DNA from 2 places in the Clostridium pabulibutyricum genome. Region 1 is predicted to be linked to the other one. Evidence: riboswitches for the same ligand, from Rfam matches in the RefSeq annotation. Region 1 holds a riboswitch; the other holds the start of a gene.

What was found. Region 1 has a riboswitch for thiamine pyrophosphate ahead of thiS (sulfur carrier protein ThiS). Riboswitches for the same ligand answer to the same signal wherever they lie in the genome.
Region 2: it holds a riboswitch for thiamine pyrophosphate, as region 1 does, so the genes downstream of both, thiC (phosphomethylpyrimidine synthase ThiC) here and thiS (sulfur carrier protein ThiS) in region 1, are expected to answer to the same signal.

What each region holds. Positions count from the first base shown of each region.
Region 1 is NZ_JBZAYZ010000002.1:332,870-343,007, reverse strand. Features, by position in the region: gene AC4CVH_RS04960 (flavin reductase family protein) at 1-105, opposite strand, end outside; gene AC4CVH_RS04955 (hypothetical protein) at 288-545, shown strand; gene AC4CVH_RS04950 (hypothetical protein) at 661-858, shown strand; gene AC4CVH_RS04945 (glutamine--tRNA ligase/YqeY domain fusion protein) at 1,021-2,679, shown strand; gene AC4CVH_RS04940 (DUF2156 domain-containing protein) at 2,736-3,632, opposite strand; gene AC4CVH_RS04935 (GNAT family N-acetyltransferase) at 3,676-4,227, opposite strand; TPP riboswitch at 4,384-4,493, shown strand; gene thiS (sulfur carrier protein ThiS) at 4,614-4,811, shown strand; gene AC4CVH_RS04925 (thiazole synthase) at 4,850-5,617, shown strand; gene thiH (2-iminoacetate synthase ThiH) at 5,636-6,745, shown strand; gene AC4CVH_RS04915 (thiamine phosphate synthase) at 6,745-7,362, shown strand; gene AC4CVH_RS04910 (methyl-accepting chemotaxis protein) at 7,402-8,217, opposite strand; gene AC4CVH_RS04905 (dihydroorotate dehydrogenase) at 9,019-9,921, shown strand; gene AC4CVH_RS04900 (MFS transporter) at 9,954-10,138, shown strand, end outside.
Region 2 is NZ_JBZAYZ010000001.1:231,144-237,903, forward strand. Features, by position in the region: gene AC4CVH_RS01115 (VOC family protein) at 1-357, shown strand, start outside; gene AC4CVH_RS01120 (spore germination protein) at 559-2,028, shown strand; gene AC4CVH_RS01125 (Ger(x)C family spore germination protein) at 2,046-3,221, shown strand; gene AC4CVH_RS01130 (GerAB/ArcD/ProY family transporter) at 3,238-4,335, shown strand; TPP riboswitch at 4,411-4,513, shown strand; gene thiC (phosphomethylpyrimidine synthase ThiC) at 4,616-5,929, shown strand; gene AC4CVH_RS01140 (single-stranded DNA-binding protein) at 5,992-6,324, shown strand; gene AC4CVH_RS01145 (hypothetical protein) at 6,509-6,760, shown strand, end outside.

The sequences.
Region 1 (10,138 bases):
GGCAGCTGTAAATATGTTCAATTTTCCAGATTTGTCTTTTGACGTTACAAGTACCACAGGTGTGGGATTTAGCATTGCGCTTCCCTTAAAATTTAGTTTTTTCATTTTGCCCTCCATAAAATGTCTTGCTTATTTTATACCTTTTTTATTTTATAATTTTTCAATTCCAATGTCCATATAAAAGTAGTAGGACAAAGCGCTTTTTATAGTTGGTTGCATATAATCAGTAAATATTGTAATATATAATGTATCTATACATTTAAAGGCTATTTAAGGATGTATTAATTATGAATTTTGATTTTATAAATGTTTTTAATTATATTTCAGCTTGTATGCTTATTTACATAACTGTTTTTATCGTATTTTATTCGTATAGGACTTTAAAGAATTCAATTGAAAATGGTCTTGTAAAAAACGTTTTTTTAGATATGACTATTCACGTGAAAAAATTTGGTATGGTAAAATATATATGTTATGAAAAATATAATATGTGGAGATTCTGTATTCAACCGTATTCAAATAATATTCAGCCAATAAAATATTAATTTTAAAGGAGATTATACATTGAATATTATTTTGAATTTATTTACTGAACTTCTCCAGTGTATTTTTAGTTTCACGGGGGATTGGGGTATTGCTGTCATTATCTTTACTTTGCTTGTGAAGTTTGTACTTTCCCCACTGTCTTTTAAACAAAAGATTAGCATTTTTAAACAGCAGGGAGTCCAATCCAAAATAGAAAAAATAAAGGCCGAGTATAAGAATGACAATAAAGGCTCCGGTAGTCATAGGACTGTATTTTATATCTTCAAGTGTATTTTCTTTTGCAGAAGATGTAATCTTCAGGGTATATTTTAGAAACAAGGGCTTTGTGTAGGAAATTGGAAGGCATTTAACATTTGAATGCCTTCTGTTGTTTGTTTTATAAGATATACATATTTGAACATAATATAAGAAAACATAGTTTTAAACTGATTTATATTAGATTTATAAACAACATAACAGAAAAGGAATGATTCTATGAGTGAAAACAAAGTTGCTTCAAACTTTATAAAAAACATGATAGAAGATGATTTGGAGTCCGGCAGGTATAAAAGTATAATGACAAGGTTCCCACCGGAGCCCAACGGATATTTACATATAGGCCATGCGAAATCCATAGTTTTAAATTTTGGCCTGGCAAATGCATTTAATGGAACGACAAATTTGAGATTTGATGATACGAATCCTATAAAAGAAGACACAGAATATGTTGAGTCAATAAAAGAAGATGTAAGCTGGCTTGGATTTAAATGGGACGAGATTCGTTTTGCATCGAACTATTTTGATGAGATGTATAATCGTGCAGTACTTCTTATCAAAAAAGGAAAGGCATATGTTTGCGACTTGAGTGCAGATGAAATGAGAGAGTACAGGGGAACTCTTACAAAGCCAGGGATAGAAAGCCCTTATAGGAATAGAACTGTAGACGAAAATTTGAGGCTTTTCAATGAAATGAAAGATGGAAAATTTCAGGACGGGGAAAAGGTGTTGAGAGCTAAAATAGACATGGCTTCGCCTAATATAAATCTCAGAGATCCTGTAATATACCGTATAGCACATGCTGTTCATCAAAATACTGGCAGCAAATGGTGTATATATCCAATGTACGATTTTGCACATCCTCTTGAGGATGCAATAGAAGGAGTGACACATTCCATATGTACACTTGAATTTGAAGACCATAGACCTTTATATGACTGGGTCGTACGTGAGTGTGAAATGGATAATGTACCAAGGCAGATAGAATTTGCAAGGCTGAATATGACAAATATGGTTATGAGCAAGAGAAAGCTTAAAAAACTTGTAGATGAAAATGTTGTAGATGGATGGGATGATCCGAGGATGCCTACCATTGCAGGACTTAGGAGAAGAGGATTCACCCCTGAATCGGTAAGGAATTTTTGTCATGCCATAGGTGTGTCAAAGGCAAGCAGTGTAGTTGATTCTCAAATGCTTGACTATTTCCTTAGGGATGATCTTGAAAAGAAGGCACCAAGAACAATGGCGGTGCTTAGACCTCTCAAACTTGTTATAACCAATTATCCTGAGGGAAAAGTTGAAGAATTTGAAGTCGAAAACAATCCTGATGATCCTAATGCAGGAAAGAGAAAAGTGCCTTTTTCAAGAGAAATATACATTGAGCAGGAAGATTTTATGGAAGAGCCTCCTAAAAAATATTATCGATTGTTTATAGGAAATGAAGTAAGACTCAAGAGTGCTTATTTTGTAAAATGCAATGAGGCGGTTAAAGATGAAAATGGAAATGTAGTTGAAATACACTGTACTTATGATCCGGAGTCAAGAGGTGGAAGCAGCCCTGATGGAAGAAAAGTAAGAGGAACAATTCACTGGGTTAATGCAAGTACTGCGGTTCCGGCTGAAGTAAGGCTCTATGAACCTTTGATACTTGATGAAAAAGTTGAGCAAAATGATTCTTTTCTTGATAATATCAATAAAAATTCACTTGAAGTTCTTGAAGGATTTTTGGAGCCTAATATAAAAAGTGCAGGGCCGGGAGAAAAGTTTCAGTTCTTCAGACATGGATATTTCAATATGGATCCCAAAGATTCAAAAGATGGCAAGATTGTATTTAATAGAATAGTTTCTCTTAAAAGTTCTTTTAAAATAAAAAAATAGTAAAAAAATAGTAAAAAAATCAGGTAAACTAATGTTTGGAGTTTACCTGATTTTTTTTAATTTATGCTTATACAGTATTTTTTGCCCATTTTAACTGGATGGTATGATTTTTTTGCTTTTCTGAGTCCTTCAAGACCAAGGTCCTGTTCTCTGTTTATATATGGAATATCCGACATATAATTTTCGAGGAAAGTTTTGTTTACAAAGGTGTAAATTCCGTCTATGTTTGGAAGACCTTTTTCTATGTGTATTATTCCCATATTTGAATTTACTTTTTCTCCTATTGTAAAAGCGGATATATTACCGTCTACATATACAGCGAGAGCCATTAAGTTCAAAAATTCCATGTTACTGCACAGTTCTTTTATTCCATCGAGTTCATAATACAAGTATTTATCGCTGCTTTTTCTTTCGTTGTACCATATCTCAGCGGCTTTCAGAAAGTCGTCCTTCACTCCTGGTTCGAAAAAATCTTTTATTTCGTAATTATAAGATTTAACGAATTTGTTGTAATGATTCTTTTTTGAGTGAAGTTTTTTACCGGATAATGTCATTAATTTTTGAGTATCATATATGTAGTCGAAATTATCAACATCTTCTCTTATTGTAAATTTTTCAGCATACAGTTCTTTAAGGTCTCTTACAAAAGCTTCTTCTGCATCACAAAATAAAATTTCCATATTAGCTGACATAGAGTACTCTATTAGTTCTTCTATTATGCTTTTGAGATTATCTTTTGTATAGCCGATTGGCTGCATAAAATGATATTTTCCATCGAAGCCTTGTTTTTTTATGACTATTGAATTGTCAATTGAAGTATAGCTTATATCACAGCCTTTTCTCCATATTAGTAAAGATGTAAAGTTATATTCGCAGGTATCAAAGTGATATCCCTGAAGATATTTGTCAAAGACAGCTTTGTCGTCAATGGTCAGGGGTTTAAATTTTAGCATAAAAATTCTCCTTGTCAATCCTATGATTATTTTTTTAGTGAAATTATTTATTTGAAAAGTTCCACTCGTTTTTTAGTAGCCCGTACAGATACATGTCAAATCTTTTATTATCTCTGTGTATAAATTCTCTGTAGGTACCTTCTTTTTTAAAGCCTGTTTTTTCATATAAGTTTATTGCAGGTGTATTATAGCTTAAAACCGTAAGTTGTATTTTGTGAAGATTAAGTTCTTGAAATCCAAATTGTATGGTAAGATTTAGTGCATCATATCCAAGTCCATGTCCTCGGTTTGAAGCAGATCCTATTCCTATATATATAGTTGCAGTTCCATTGTTCCATAGTATATTCTCATATCCTGTGACACCTATTAGTTTTTTGCTTTGAATATCTCTTACAGCAAACATGAATTTGTCTGGAGATTTTTTTGTATCTTCTACCATGGATTTCAATTCGCTGCATGATCTTGGAAAAGATGTAATCATGTCATAGTTCCTGAGAAAAAACTGATCATTATACCAGTTTTCAAGTGTAGAAATATCATCCTCTTTGAAGGACGTCAGTGTTATGTTTGAGCTTTTTAGCAAATTTTTTATCAAGAAAGTTCCTCCTTGTAAAAATTAAATAATAATAACTTTTTTATAATATTATAACTTATATAGGCAATATAGTTCAAATGTAAATTGAAAATTGTACGTTGATTTAATTTATTTAAGTGATATAATAAAAACTGCAAGTACTTGTGACAATTTAATATTAAATACGAGGAGAGGTCATAGTGATGATCTGAGAGTGGAATGTTATTCCTTATTCTTATAACCTGATTTGGGTAATGCCAACGTAGGGAGAGTAATATATATATCTATACGCAGATTCTCCTAGAATTTGTGTGTTTTTATTTTGATAGAGTATTTTTTTACTGAGGCATTTATATGCCTCTTTTTTATATTTATAGAATATTCACAAATAAAGGAGGGCAGATATTATGAAAATAAATGGGAAAGATATGAGTTTCCCTGAGGGAACAACTGTATTTGAACTTTTACAAAGTTTAAATGTGGATTCTACAAAAGTTGCGGTTGAAGTTGATTTAAACATAGTCGAAGGGAATGCTTTTAAAGCATGCAGATTAAAAAAAAATTCATCAGTTGAAATTATCCGCTTTGTAGGCGGGGGATGTTGAGAATTAAAATAAAAAAGTATAAATGGAGGAATTAATTTATGGACAAGTTAGTTATTGGTGGAAAAGAACTGGAAAGCAGATTGTTTTTAGGTACAGGCAAGTATTCTTCCGACAGTGTACTTCCGGAGGTGTTAAAAAGTTCAGGTACAAATGTAGTCACGGTTGCACTTAGGCGTGTTGATATGAATTCTAAAACAGGTAATGTTATTGACTTTATAGGAGATGAATATACACTTCTCCCAAATACGTCTGGGGCAAGATCAGCAGATGAAGTTGTGAGACTTGCCAGACTTGGAAGGGCTGCAGGATGTGGGAACTGGATAAAAATAGAGGCTATTCAGGACAATAAGTACCTTCTGCCCGATAATATAGAAACAGTGAAGGCTGCAGAAATACTTGTAAAGGATGGATTTGTAGTATTGCCATATATAAATCCTGACTTGTCGACGGCAAGGAGACTTGTGGATGTCGGAGCAGCTGCTGTTATGCCACTTGGATCACCTATAGGATCAAATAGGGGTATAAGAACCAGAGAGATGCTAAAAATACTGATAGACGAAATAGATGAAGTACCTATAATTGTTGATGCAGGTATAGGAAAACCTTCTGATGCAGTAATGGTTATGGAAATGGGAGCTGACGCTGTTCTTGTAAATACTGCAATTGCAACATCAAAAAAACCGGTGCGTATGGCAGAGGCATTTAAATATGCTGTAAAAGCAGGCAGGGAGGCTTTTAATTCGGGACTTGGAGAAGTTAAAGATTCAGCCTCGGCATCTTCACCGCTTACAGGTTTCTTAAGATAGGGGGATTGTGATATGGAAATAGGAATTTATGATGAGATAAGAAAATATGACGACTTTGATTTTGAAGGTTTTTTTGAAAATGTTCAGGATTCGGATATTGAGAATATACTTTGCAGGGACAGAATAAATAAAATGGACTTTTTGGCACTCTTGTCTGAAAAGGCTGAGAAATATCTTGAACCCATGGCAGCAAAAGCCCATGAAATAACTGTTAGAAATTTTGGAAAAAACATAGTTTTGTATACTCCAATATACATTGCAAATTATTGTACGAATAAGTGCATATATTGTGGATACAATGTTGAAAACAAGATTGTGCGCAAGAAGATGACGTTTTATGAGATTGAAGAGGAGGCGAAATCTATAGCAGAAACAGGTCTAAGACACATAATACTTTTAACAGGAGAATCAAGGTATTATTGTCCTATGGAGTATTTGAAAGGAGCAGTGAAAATACTTAAAAAATATTTTGATTCCATATGCCTTGAAATTTACCCTTTGGAGGAGAACGAGTACAGGGAACTTGTGGAGCTTGGGGCGGACAGTTTGACGGTTTATCAGGAAACCTATAATCAAGAAGTTTATAAAAAGGTTCATCTTGCAGGCAAGAAAAGGGATTATAGATACAGGCTTGAAGCTCTTGACAGGGGATGCAGGGCTGGAATACATTCTGTTGGAATGAGTGCACTTCTTGGACTTGATAAATGGAGAAATGAGGTGTTCTTGACAGGAATTCATGCAGCTTATATGTCAAAAAAATATCCGGCTGTGGAAATAAGCATGTCTGTGCCAAGGATAAGACCTCATGCAGGAAGTGAAATAAAGATATACGATGTCACTGACAGAAATTTAGTACAAGCTACACTTGCATACAAGATATTTCTTCAAAGAGCAGGAATAAATATAACTACAAGGGAAGGTAAATATATGAGAAACAATATGATACCTCTTGGAGTTACAAAAATGTCGGCGGGGGTAACAACGGAAGTTGGAGGTCATTCTCTTGGAAAAGATGAAAAAGGTGATGGTCAGTTTGTAATATCCGATGGAAGATCTGTGGATGAAATAAGAGCGGAAATAGAAAGCAAAGGGTATAATCCGGTGTTTAAAGATTGGCAGTTTTGTTGATGAAGAACAGTATGATTTTCAAGTTGAAGGAAAATAACAGGATAATTTCTGTTACAAACAGGAGTATTTGTGGACAAAATAATTTCTACAAAAAAATAGAGAGATGTGCAGAACTCGGTACGGATGCAATTATGCTCAGGGAAAAAGATCTGCCGCACGAGAAAATACTTGAAATGGCAAAAAGAATAAAGAACATAATAGAAAAGTATGGAACATTGCTTATAGTAAATGATGATCTAGAGGCAGCTTTAAAATCGGAAGCATTTGCTTTTCACACAAGTTTTAAAAAGTTTAAAAGTATGAATAGATCTCATTCAAGTTTAAGGATTATTAAAAATTCAAAAATGAAGATTGGTGTATCTGTGCATAGTTTGGATGAAGCTAAAGAGTCGGAAAAGATGAATGCAGACTATATAGTTGTCGGAAATATATTTGAAACTGATTGTAAAAAAGGATTAAAGGGAAAAGGACTTGAATTTTTAAACCAAATAAATAAAAAAGTAAAAATACCTGTTATTGCAATAGGTGGAATTGGACCGGAAAATATAATAAATGTTTTTGATACTGGTGTATATGGAGCTGCTATAATGTCCTATGCCATGAATGTAGAAGATTAGAATAAAAGCAGTGTGCAAATAGAATTTTGCACACTGCTTTTATTCTGAAAGATCATTTATATTTTTCACTAATATATTGAGATTGCTTATGGAAGAATTTAATTCTTGAATTTGATCAAGTTGTTCTTTGGAGATTGAGGAAGAGTCTATTTCTTCCGATACATTTTTGACTTCTTCATTTATCTCTTCAAGTATAGAATTTATTTCAGATACTGATTTGTTTATGAAATTTGACAATTTTCGTATTTCATTTGCTACTACTGAAAATCCTTTTCCCTTGTCCCCCGCCCGGGAAGCTTCAATTGCAGCATTTAGCCCAAGAAGATTGGTTTTTGAAGCTATGTTTTTTATAAATATAAGTACTTCATCAGTATTTTGGGTTTTTTGTGCAGTGTCTTTTATCTGACTTAAGATGTTATTGTTGAAGTTCACAGATTCTTCTATACCAGATTTTAAGGTTTCAGAGGTAGTTGAAATATCTGAAATTGCATTTGAAAGTATTTTTGATGACTCTATAAATTTGTAATGACGTTCTAAACTTTTAACCAGCACTATACTTCCAATTATGATATCGTTTTCTTTAACTGGAATACCAATGGCTTTTATTTCTGTACCGAAAATTTCTTTTGGAACTATTGTTGTAACAGTTTTTTTGGATTTTATGCATTCATAAGCAGCACCTTTTGGTCTTAGAGGATCTCCCGGTTTTGCATTCATGTTTATATTCTTGCTGTTTACAACTTTTATGAAGTGCGTTGTATTTGACATGGTGAAGGCTATCTCATCGTCAAAAAAGTAGTACATATATGGAATCATTATATTGAACGCGTTTTGCAATTCGTTTTTTATTTCCACTATATTTCACCTCGGGATTGAATATATATTTTACTACTATTTTAAGTCCTTTGGATATGATTGTCCATCAATTTATAAATGTTTTTAGAAAAAGTAACATTTAAGGCTCTGGTTAATATTATAGAAGTATAGAACACATGATGAAAAATCAGGATACCTAATAGTAAAGAAAACAAGGAGGGGTCTTTATGTCACGTAGATGTTGTGGTGGCAATGGAACAGGTAAGGAAGTAATAATGATTATAATATTGTTGCTGCTTTGCTGTGGCTCTAGTTGCGGAAGAAGATGCTAGTAGTAACCAATTTATACGTGGAAATTTAACTTAGGATTAAAAATAAGGCAACTTAAAATTTAAGATGATAAGGAGGGTTCTTTATGTCTAACAGATGCTATGGTGGAAGAGGAGGATTTTGTGGCGGAAACGAAGTTATGATAATAATAATTCTATTATTATTATGCTGCGGTTGCGGCTGCAATAGATAAAAAGCAATAGGAATTTATAACTTTAAGGAAAACGAGTCTCTCGTTTTCCTTTTTTGTATGATGAATTTAATAGATTAAAATAAGATTTATTTAAATAATATTGATGCTGAGTTGGAAAATTGTAAAAGTAAGTATAACTATGTATGTATTTTATAAAATATACAACTTATTTTTTATATACTGTTAAAAATAACAAAAATTATAATCAAATTTTGTTTAATTTAATAAAGACAAACAAAACTATTTTTGGTATACTTTATTACATTCATAAAAAAAAATGCGTTTTAATTATAAAAAGTCAAGGAGATGTAATAATAATGAATACTTCGATAAAAATTGGAGACTTAAAATTTAGGAACCCAGTAATGAATGCATCTGGAACTTTTGGACTTGACGAATACGAAAAATATATAGATTTCAGTAAAATTGGAGCGCTTATTCCCAAAAGTGTTACTTTAAATTCAAGGATAGGAAATCCACCTCCGAGAGTAACGGAAGTTGAAGGTGGAATATTAAATTGTGTTGGAATTGAAAATAAAGGTGTAGTTGATTTTGTAAAAAATAAAATTCCAAAACTTAAAAGAATAGATACAAATATAATCGCAAGTGTGGCTAATAATTCGACAGATGATTATGAAAGCTCCATAAAAATTTTAGAGGAATCAAGTGAAATATCTGCATACGAGATCAATATATCATGTCCTAACATATCAGAGGGAGGAAAAGTTTTTGGAATGTCAAAGGAGCTGACATACGAGGTTGTGAAGAATGTACGAAAATATACCGATAAACCTGTATTTGTAAAGCTTACTCCAAATGTTACAGATATAGTTGAAATTGCAAAAGCTGCTGTAGAAGCTGGAGCAGATGCACTTACTGTTGCCAACACATATATAGGAATGCAAGTTGATATTGAAAACAAAAAGGCCGTACTTGGAAATACAATAGGAGGGTTTTCAGGAGCAAGTATAAAGCCATTAACGATGAGGCTTGTTTATAATATAAAAAAGAATCTGGACATTCCTGTAATTGCCTGCGGAGGAGTATTTACAGCTGAAGATGCACTTGAGTATCTTATGGTTGGTGCATGTGCAGTACAGGTTGGGACTGCAAACTTTGTAAGGCCTAATGTTATGGAAGATATAGCATCAGGTATTGAAAAGTTTATGTTTAAAAAACATATTGACGATATAAATGATTTTATTGGAAGTTTGGAATAGAGTTTTAGAAAATATAACGAGGAGTGAGGAATTTGAGTACAGAGTCAAACGTAGTAATTACAAAGGAATATCAAAACAAAGTATTGCTCTCATCTATACTAGGATTTGCAGTGGAAATGGTTGATATTATGATACTTTCATTTGTTTTAACTGCAATCATAAAGGATTTTAACATAAGCTCTGCTTATGGAGGACTTGTATCATCAATAACAAACAT
Region 2 (6,760 bases), on a different contig from region 1:
TTTAATCATAACAATATAAATGTGTTTGACCTTGAAAAATCAAAGAAATTTTATGAAGAGGCACTTGGTTTTAAAGAGATAGATAGAAAAATACCTGATGACAAAAGTTTTATTCTCGTGTACATGGGAGATGGTGAGAGCAGTTATAAAATTGAACTTACATGGCTGAGGGATAGAGAGAAATCGTATAATCTTGGTGACAATGAAATACACATGGCAGTTACAACAGATGATTACAAGTCGGCACACAGACATCATGAGGAAATGGGATGTATATGTTTCGAAAATCCCAAAATGGGATTATATTTCATAGAAGATCCTGATGGTTACTGGACGGAAATACTTCCTGAGAGGTAGAATCAAGTTAAATCAATGGCTTCATGGATTCCGTCAAAAAATTCGTCAGATTTGGTGTATAAGGGAATGGATATAGATTTTATGTAAAAATAAAATCTATATCCATTTTAGTTTGTTGAAATTGAATCAAATATAAATGCAATTATTGTATGAATAAATTAAGTCGATTTTACAAATTAATAATTATAAGGAGGATTTTCTATGGATGGAATATCAAAAAATATAGAAGTTACAAGAAGGTATATGGAAAAATACTTTTGCAAATGTTTTGATTTGATTGAAAGAGAAATTTTACTTTTTGGAAGGGAAGATATAAAGGCATTTGTAGTTTATCTTGAAGGACTATGCACGAAGGAAATAATAGAAGAGCAAGTCATATCGAGACTTTCGGCTCACGATGATGATTTTGAAGTGCCACAGGGAATTAATGAATCCGAGTTTTTTAGACAAAGTCTTGGAGTGGACGTGGATTTTGTACATGATACAATGAAAAAATCTGTAGATGCGGTTCTTTCAGGTAATCCGGTAATTTTCATATCAGGGTTGAAAGTTTCATTTGAAATGAATTTAAGCAGTCCACCTAAAAGAGATATAGGTGAACCTCCAATTGAAGTAATAAGCAAGGGGCCAAGAGAAGGCTTCACAGAAAGCTTTATGACAAATGTAAATCTTATAAGAAAACGAATAAAAAACTGTTCTTTGAAAATGGAAAAACTCAATGTAGGAGAAAAAACGCGTACAAATGTTATAATGGTATATTTGGATGGAGAAGCAGATAAAAGAACCGTCTCATCGCTTGAGAAAAAACTTCGGAGTTTAAAAATAGATTCGGTTCTTGATTCAAATTATATAAGTGAGTATTTACAGAATGATGATAGAACTATATATCCTAAGATATTTAAGACTGAAAAAGCAGATGTGGCATGCGCCAAGCTTCTTGAAGGAAGGGTTGTAGTTATTGTGGACGGTTCGCCGGTGGCTCTTTCACTTCCAGGTCTTTTTGTCGAGTTTTTGCAATCAAGTGAAGATTATTATATAAAATATTCATCAGCTACGCTGAACAGATATGTAAGATATATTTCACTTCTTATTACGGTTCAACTTCCGGCAATGTATGTTTCACTTACTACCTTTCATCAGGAACTTATACCAAGTAAGCTTCTTTTGAGTTTTATCGGGGCAAGAACAAATGTACCGTTGCCTGAGTTCTGGGAAACTTTGTTTATGTTGCTGGCATTTGAAATAATGAGGGAAGCAGGACTTAGAGTATCTAAAACACTTGGAACAACTATAAGTGTTATAGGGGCACTTATACTTGGGGATGCAGCGGTAAGTTCGGGAATAGTTGGTACACCGACAGTTGTTGTTGTGTCGCTTACTGCCATGACGAAATTTACCATACCGGGGTTTGAAATGGATCATCCTATTATATATGCAAGGCTTTTTCTGCTTATTTTAAGTGGGTGTTTTGGACTTATTGGGCTTACATGCGGTACACTTATGATTCTTATAAGGCTTGTTTCAATGAGAACTTTTGGAGTTCCATACATGTTTCCAATATGTCCGTTTAATATAAATTCAATGCAGGATGTTGCAGTAAGAGCCCCTATGACCAGATTGAAATATACTCAAAAAACACTTGGAATCAAGGCTAAAAAAGGTATTTTCTAGTGTAGAGGAGGGAAACTATGAGCAAATTTATTAAATCAGTTTCTCTTGCTATTTTATTTTTGTTCCCGGTTTTTTTTATTACGGGATGTCAGGACAAAAATGAAATTGAATCTCTTGGATTTATAGTTGCCATGGGAGTTGATACTGACAACAACGAAGATTTTAAAGTTAGCCTTCAGGTTATAAGAAAAGGTGCTTCAACTGAAAGAAATCAGGATGCAGAAGTACTCGTATATGTTTCAACAGGAAAGACTATAAGCGGGGCAGTAGCAAATATTTCGAAACAAATGAGCAAGAAAATAAAGTTTTCAAATGAAAAGTGCATAATTGTAGGTCAACGCCTTGCAGAGCGGGGCATACAGCCTGTTTTGGATTTTTCGCTTCGACGAAGTGACATAAGGCCTATTGTGCCTATCCTTGTAACAAAAGGTGAAGCAATTGATATAGTCAAAACGCGTACAAAGCAAAATTCCATATCCGGATATGAGATAGATAATCTGGTTAAAATACAAAGAAATTTAGGAGTGGCTGCAGTTTCTACAAGTCTTGATTTTGAAAAAAATAAAAGAGGCAGGGAATGCAGCCGGGAATGTGTGAATACAGCTGGTATAATAATGAAAAAAACACCAAGGGATACTGGATCGGAGAATGATCTTTCTATATCGGGGAGTGCAGTTTTTAAAAATTGTAAACTTATTGGATATATGAGTGAAAAAGAAACCCGCGGAATGAACTGGATAAAAGGAAAAGTAAGACGTGGAACTATTACAATACAGAAGGATGGCGACACAATAAATACTAATATTTTAAGAGCAGGAAGTTATATAGAGGCTCAAGAAGAAAAGAATGAAGTTGTGATTCATGTAAAAGTTACTGAGAAATCAAATATAGACGAGGTAAACAAAAATTCTGGAGAAGATATGGATTTTAACTCCAACCCGGATCTGGTGGATTTTTTGTCTGAAAACCAGAATGAAGCAATATATGATGAGATAATTTCGGCTCTTAATGTTGCAAAAAACACGCTTGGTGTTGATATATTTGGATTTGGCAATGTTGTGTATGAAGAATGTCCAAAAATATGGAACCATTTGAAGGAAAACTGGAATGAAAATTTCTCCAAACTTCGCGTAGATGTAAACGTTGATTCAAATATAACTAGAACTGGAATATTGTCAAAATCTATAAATTGACAAGGAGAATTTATTTATGACTAAAAGAATATCCATATATCAGTTTTTTGCATTGATGATAATTTTTCAATATGGAAGCGTGGTGTTGTATTTCCTTGCACCAGATGCGAAGCAGGATGTTTGGATAGGATATATTGTGTATTCCATTGTAGGGGTTATTCTACAGATGATATACATATATGTATATAGAAGATATCCGGAAGATACTATAGTAACATATCTTCCAAAGATATATGGAAAAATTTTAGGAAATATAATTTCCATTTTATATATATTGTATTTTATATATATTGCAGCAAATATATTCAGAGAGTTTATGGAACTTATAGCGACGACTGCACTCAGGTATACTCCAAAGGTTATGTTTGGAACACTTTCTGTAATTGTAATAATGTATGCAGCATATTATGGAATTGAAACAATTGCGGGTATGGCACAATTTTATATTATAATTGTTTTTATAATAAAAGTATTAAGCTTGGTGCTTATACTGCTTACTCCGGATACATTTGACATTTCAAATTTGAAACCTGTATTTGAAAATGGAGTGCTTAATTTCTTAAAAAATTCATGGATACTTATGCTTGTTCCATATGGGGAGACTGTAGTTTTTACTATGATTTATCCTATTACAAATGAAAATTCGAAAATAAAAAAATTTGCGTCCCTGGCAATTATGTTGGAGGGAATTATTCTTGCCATGAACAACATTTTGTTTATATGCACTCTCGGAGTTGATTTTGCAACGAACTGCAACTTTCCACTTCTTGAAACCTATAGAATTATAGATGCAGAAGACCTTCTCATAAGAATGGATATAATGTTTGCAATTACATTTATAATTGATGGATTTTTCAAGATCTCCATATTTATGTATGTTGCAATGAAGGGCATTTCACAGTTTTTTCATGTTTATAATTTAAAGGTAATTTCTTCAATTTTGGGGTGTGTGCTGCTTGCTGCGTCTTTTCTCATTTCAAGAAATTTACCTCAGCAGCTCAATATAGGACATAATTTTGTTATGAAGTATATACATCTTCCAATGCAGGTGATATTACCTTTTATAACTTTTTCTTTATGCTGTATTAAAAGTAAAAGTGTGCGAAAAATTTAAAATGTATGGAGTTGTATTTTGAAAACTGGATTTTATTGTGTTAAAATAAATTTGTATATTTTAAAATTTAATAAATTAGTTTACTGGGTGTGCCTTTTTGGCTGAGAGAAGCTTTGAGTTTCAAACCTTAGAACCTGATGTAGTTAATTCTACCGGAGGGAAGTAGTTGTGCTTTTTTAGGAGAAGTATAAGAACAGCTTTCATTTGTAGAAGGCTGTTTTTTATATATCTATAGAAGGGTTCGTATTAAGTAATGCTAATTTGAAGGGAGAAATTTATTATGAATTATTCAACTCAAATGGATGCAGCACGAAAGAATATAATAACAAAAGAGATGAGGCTTGTTTCTAAAAAGGAAAATATTGATTTGGAAGATCTTAGACAACTTATAGCAATCGGACAAGTAGTAATTCCGGCAAACAGAAATCATATGTTACTTGATGCTGAGGCGGTTGGAAAAGGACTCAAGACAAAAATAAATGTAAATCTTGGGATATCAAGAGATTGTCCTGATGTTAATGTTGAATTGAAGAAAGTTCAAAAGGCAATAGATATGAAGGCAGAGGCAATAATGGATTTGAGTTCTTTTGGAAAAACTGAAGAATTTAGAAAAAAGCTTATAAAAATGAGCAGTGCAATGATTGGAACGGTTCCGATATATGATGCTGTAGGGTTTTATGATAAAGAGCTTAGAGATATAACAGAGCAGGAATTTTTAAAGGTGATTGAAAAACAGGCTGAAGATGGTGTTGACTTTATGACGATACATGCGGGATTAAATAGAGAAACTGTCGAAGTTTTTAAAAGAAACAATAGGATAATGAATATAGTTTCAAGAGGCGGTTCTCTGATGTATGCATGGATGGAGCTTAACCATAAGGAAAATCCATTTTATGAATATTATGATAAAATCCTTGATATATGTGAAAAATATGATGTAACCATAAGCCTTGGAGATGCATGCAGGCCGGGATGTATTTCAGATGCCACGGATGCTGTACAAATAAAAGAACTTATAACTCTTGGTGAACTTACGAAGAGAGCATGGAAGAGAAATGTTCAGGTAATTATAGAAGGACCCGGGCATATGGCATTGAATGAGATAAAGTCAAACATGATTCTTGAGAAAAAGCTTTGTCATAATGCACCATTTTACGTTCTCGGACCTCTTGTTACAGATATTGCACCAGGGTATGATCATATTACAAGTGCAATAGGTGGTGCAATTGCAGCATCATGTGGAGCCGATTTTTTGTGTTATGTTACACCGGCGGAACATTTGAGACTTCCTACTATTGATGATATGAAAGAAGGAATAATAGCTTCAAAGATAGCGGCACATGCGGCAGATATAGCAAAAGGGGTGAAAGGTGCTGTGGATTGGGACAATAAAATGGCAGAGGCAAGACAAAAACTTGATTGGGAAAGTACATTCAAACTCTCAATAGACCCTGAAAAGGCAAGGAGATATAGAAGAGAGTCAACTCCTGAGTGCAGTGACAGCTGTACTATGTGTGGAAAGATGTGTTCTGTTAGAAATATGAATAGGGTTATGAGCGGAAAAGATGTAAATATACTCAGAAGAGATGAATAGCTGTGTTTAAAAATTTCCATTCTGGTCATAATTAATAAAAAAATAGTCGGGAGGTAATTTATTTGAATAATGTTACCCTTATAGGAAGACTGACCAGGGATGCTGAACTTTTTAAAATAGAAAATAGCAAGAGGAGCATTTTGAAATTTATACTTGCTGTAGATAAGAATTATTTAAACAAGCAAGGGGAAAGACAGGCTGATTTTATTTCGGTATCCTATTTTAGTGGTGGTGCTGAAAAGCTTCAACAGTATCTAAAAAAGGGGAGACTTTTGGGCGTAAGTGGAAAGATAACAACAAAGAGTTACATGAAAGACAATGTAAGAAAGTATTATACCAATGTTGAGGCGGATACAATCCAGTTTCTTGAGTACAAGAAAGAAACACTTGCCTGAGAAGACGGGCGTTTCAAACAAGTGAATTTTATTTTAAGGACATTTTCAAATTTGAAAGTGTCCTTAAAGCTTTTACATGATTGACACATATATGCAATTATTGATAATATAAGTTATAGCAATTATTTTGGGATTGAATCCATGGATTGGGGACTAACTATATTATGAAGTGAGGGGATATGAATTGGACAACAGTGATAAAATACTAATAAGTAAAAGTTGTATAAATAAAATAAAATTTGGACTTAAAGATATAAAGATGAATGAGAAGAGCAAAATTTTAAAAAAGCAGATTACAGAAATGCTGAGTATGCTTGAAAATGAACTTAGTTATGATGATCTTTCACTTGAAGACAGGATACTTAAGAAGATGAAAGAAACAAAAAGTTCTGATCCTGAGATGAATGCAAATTTATATATATTGTATCGCAATTTG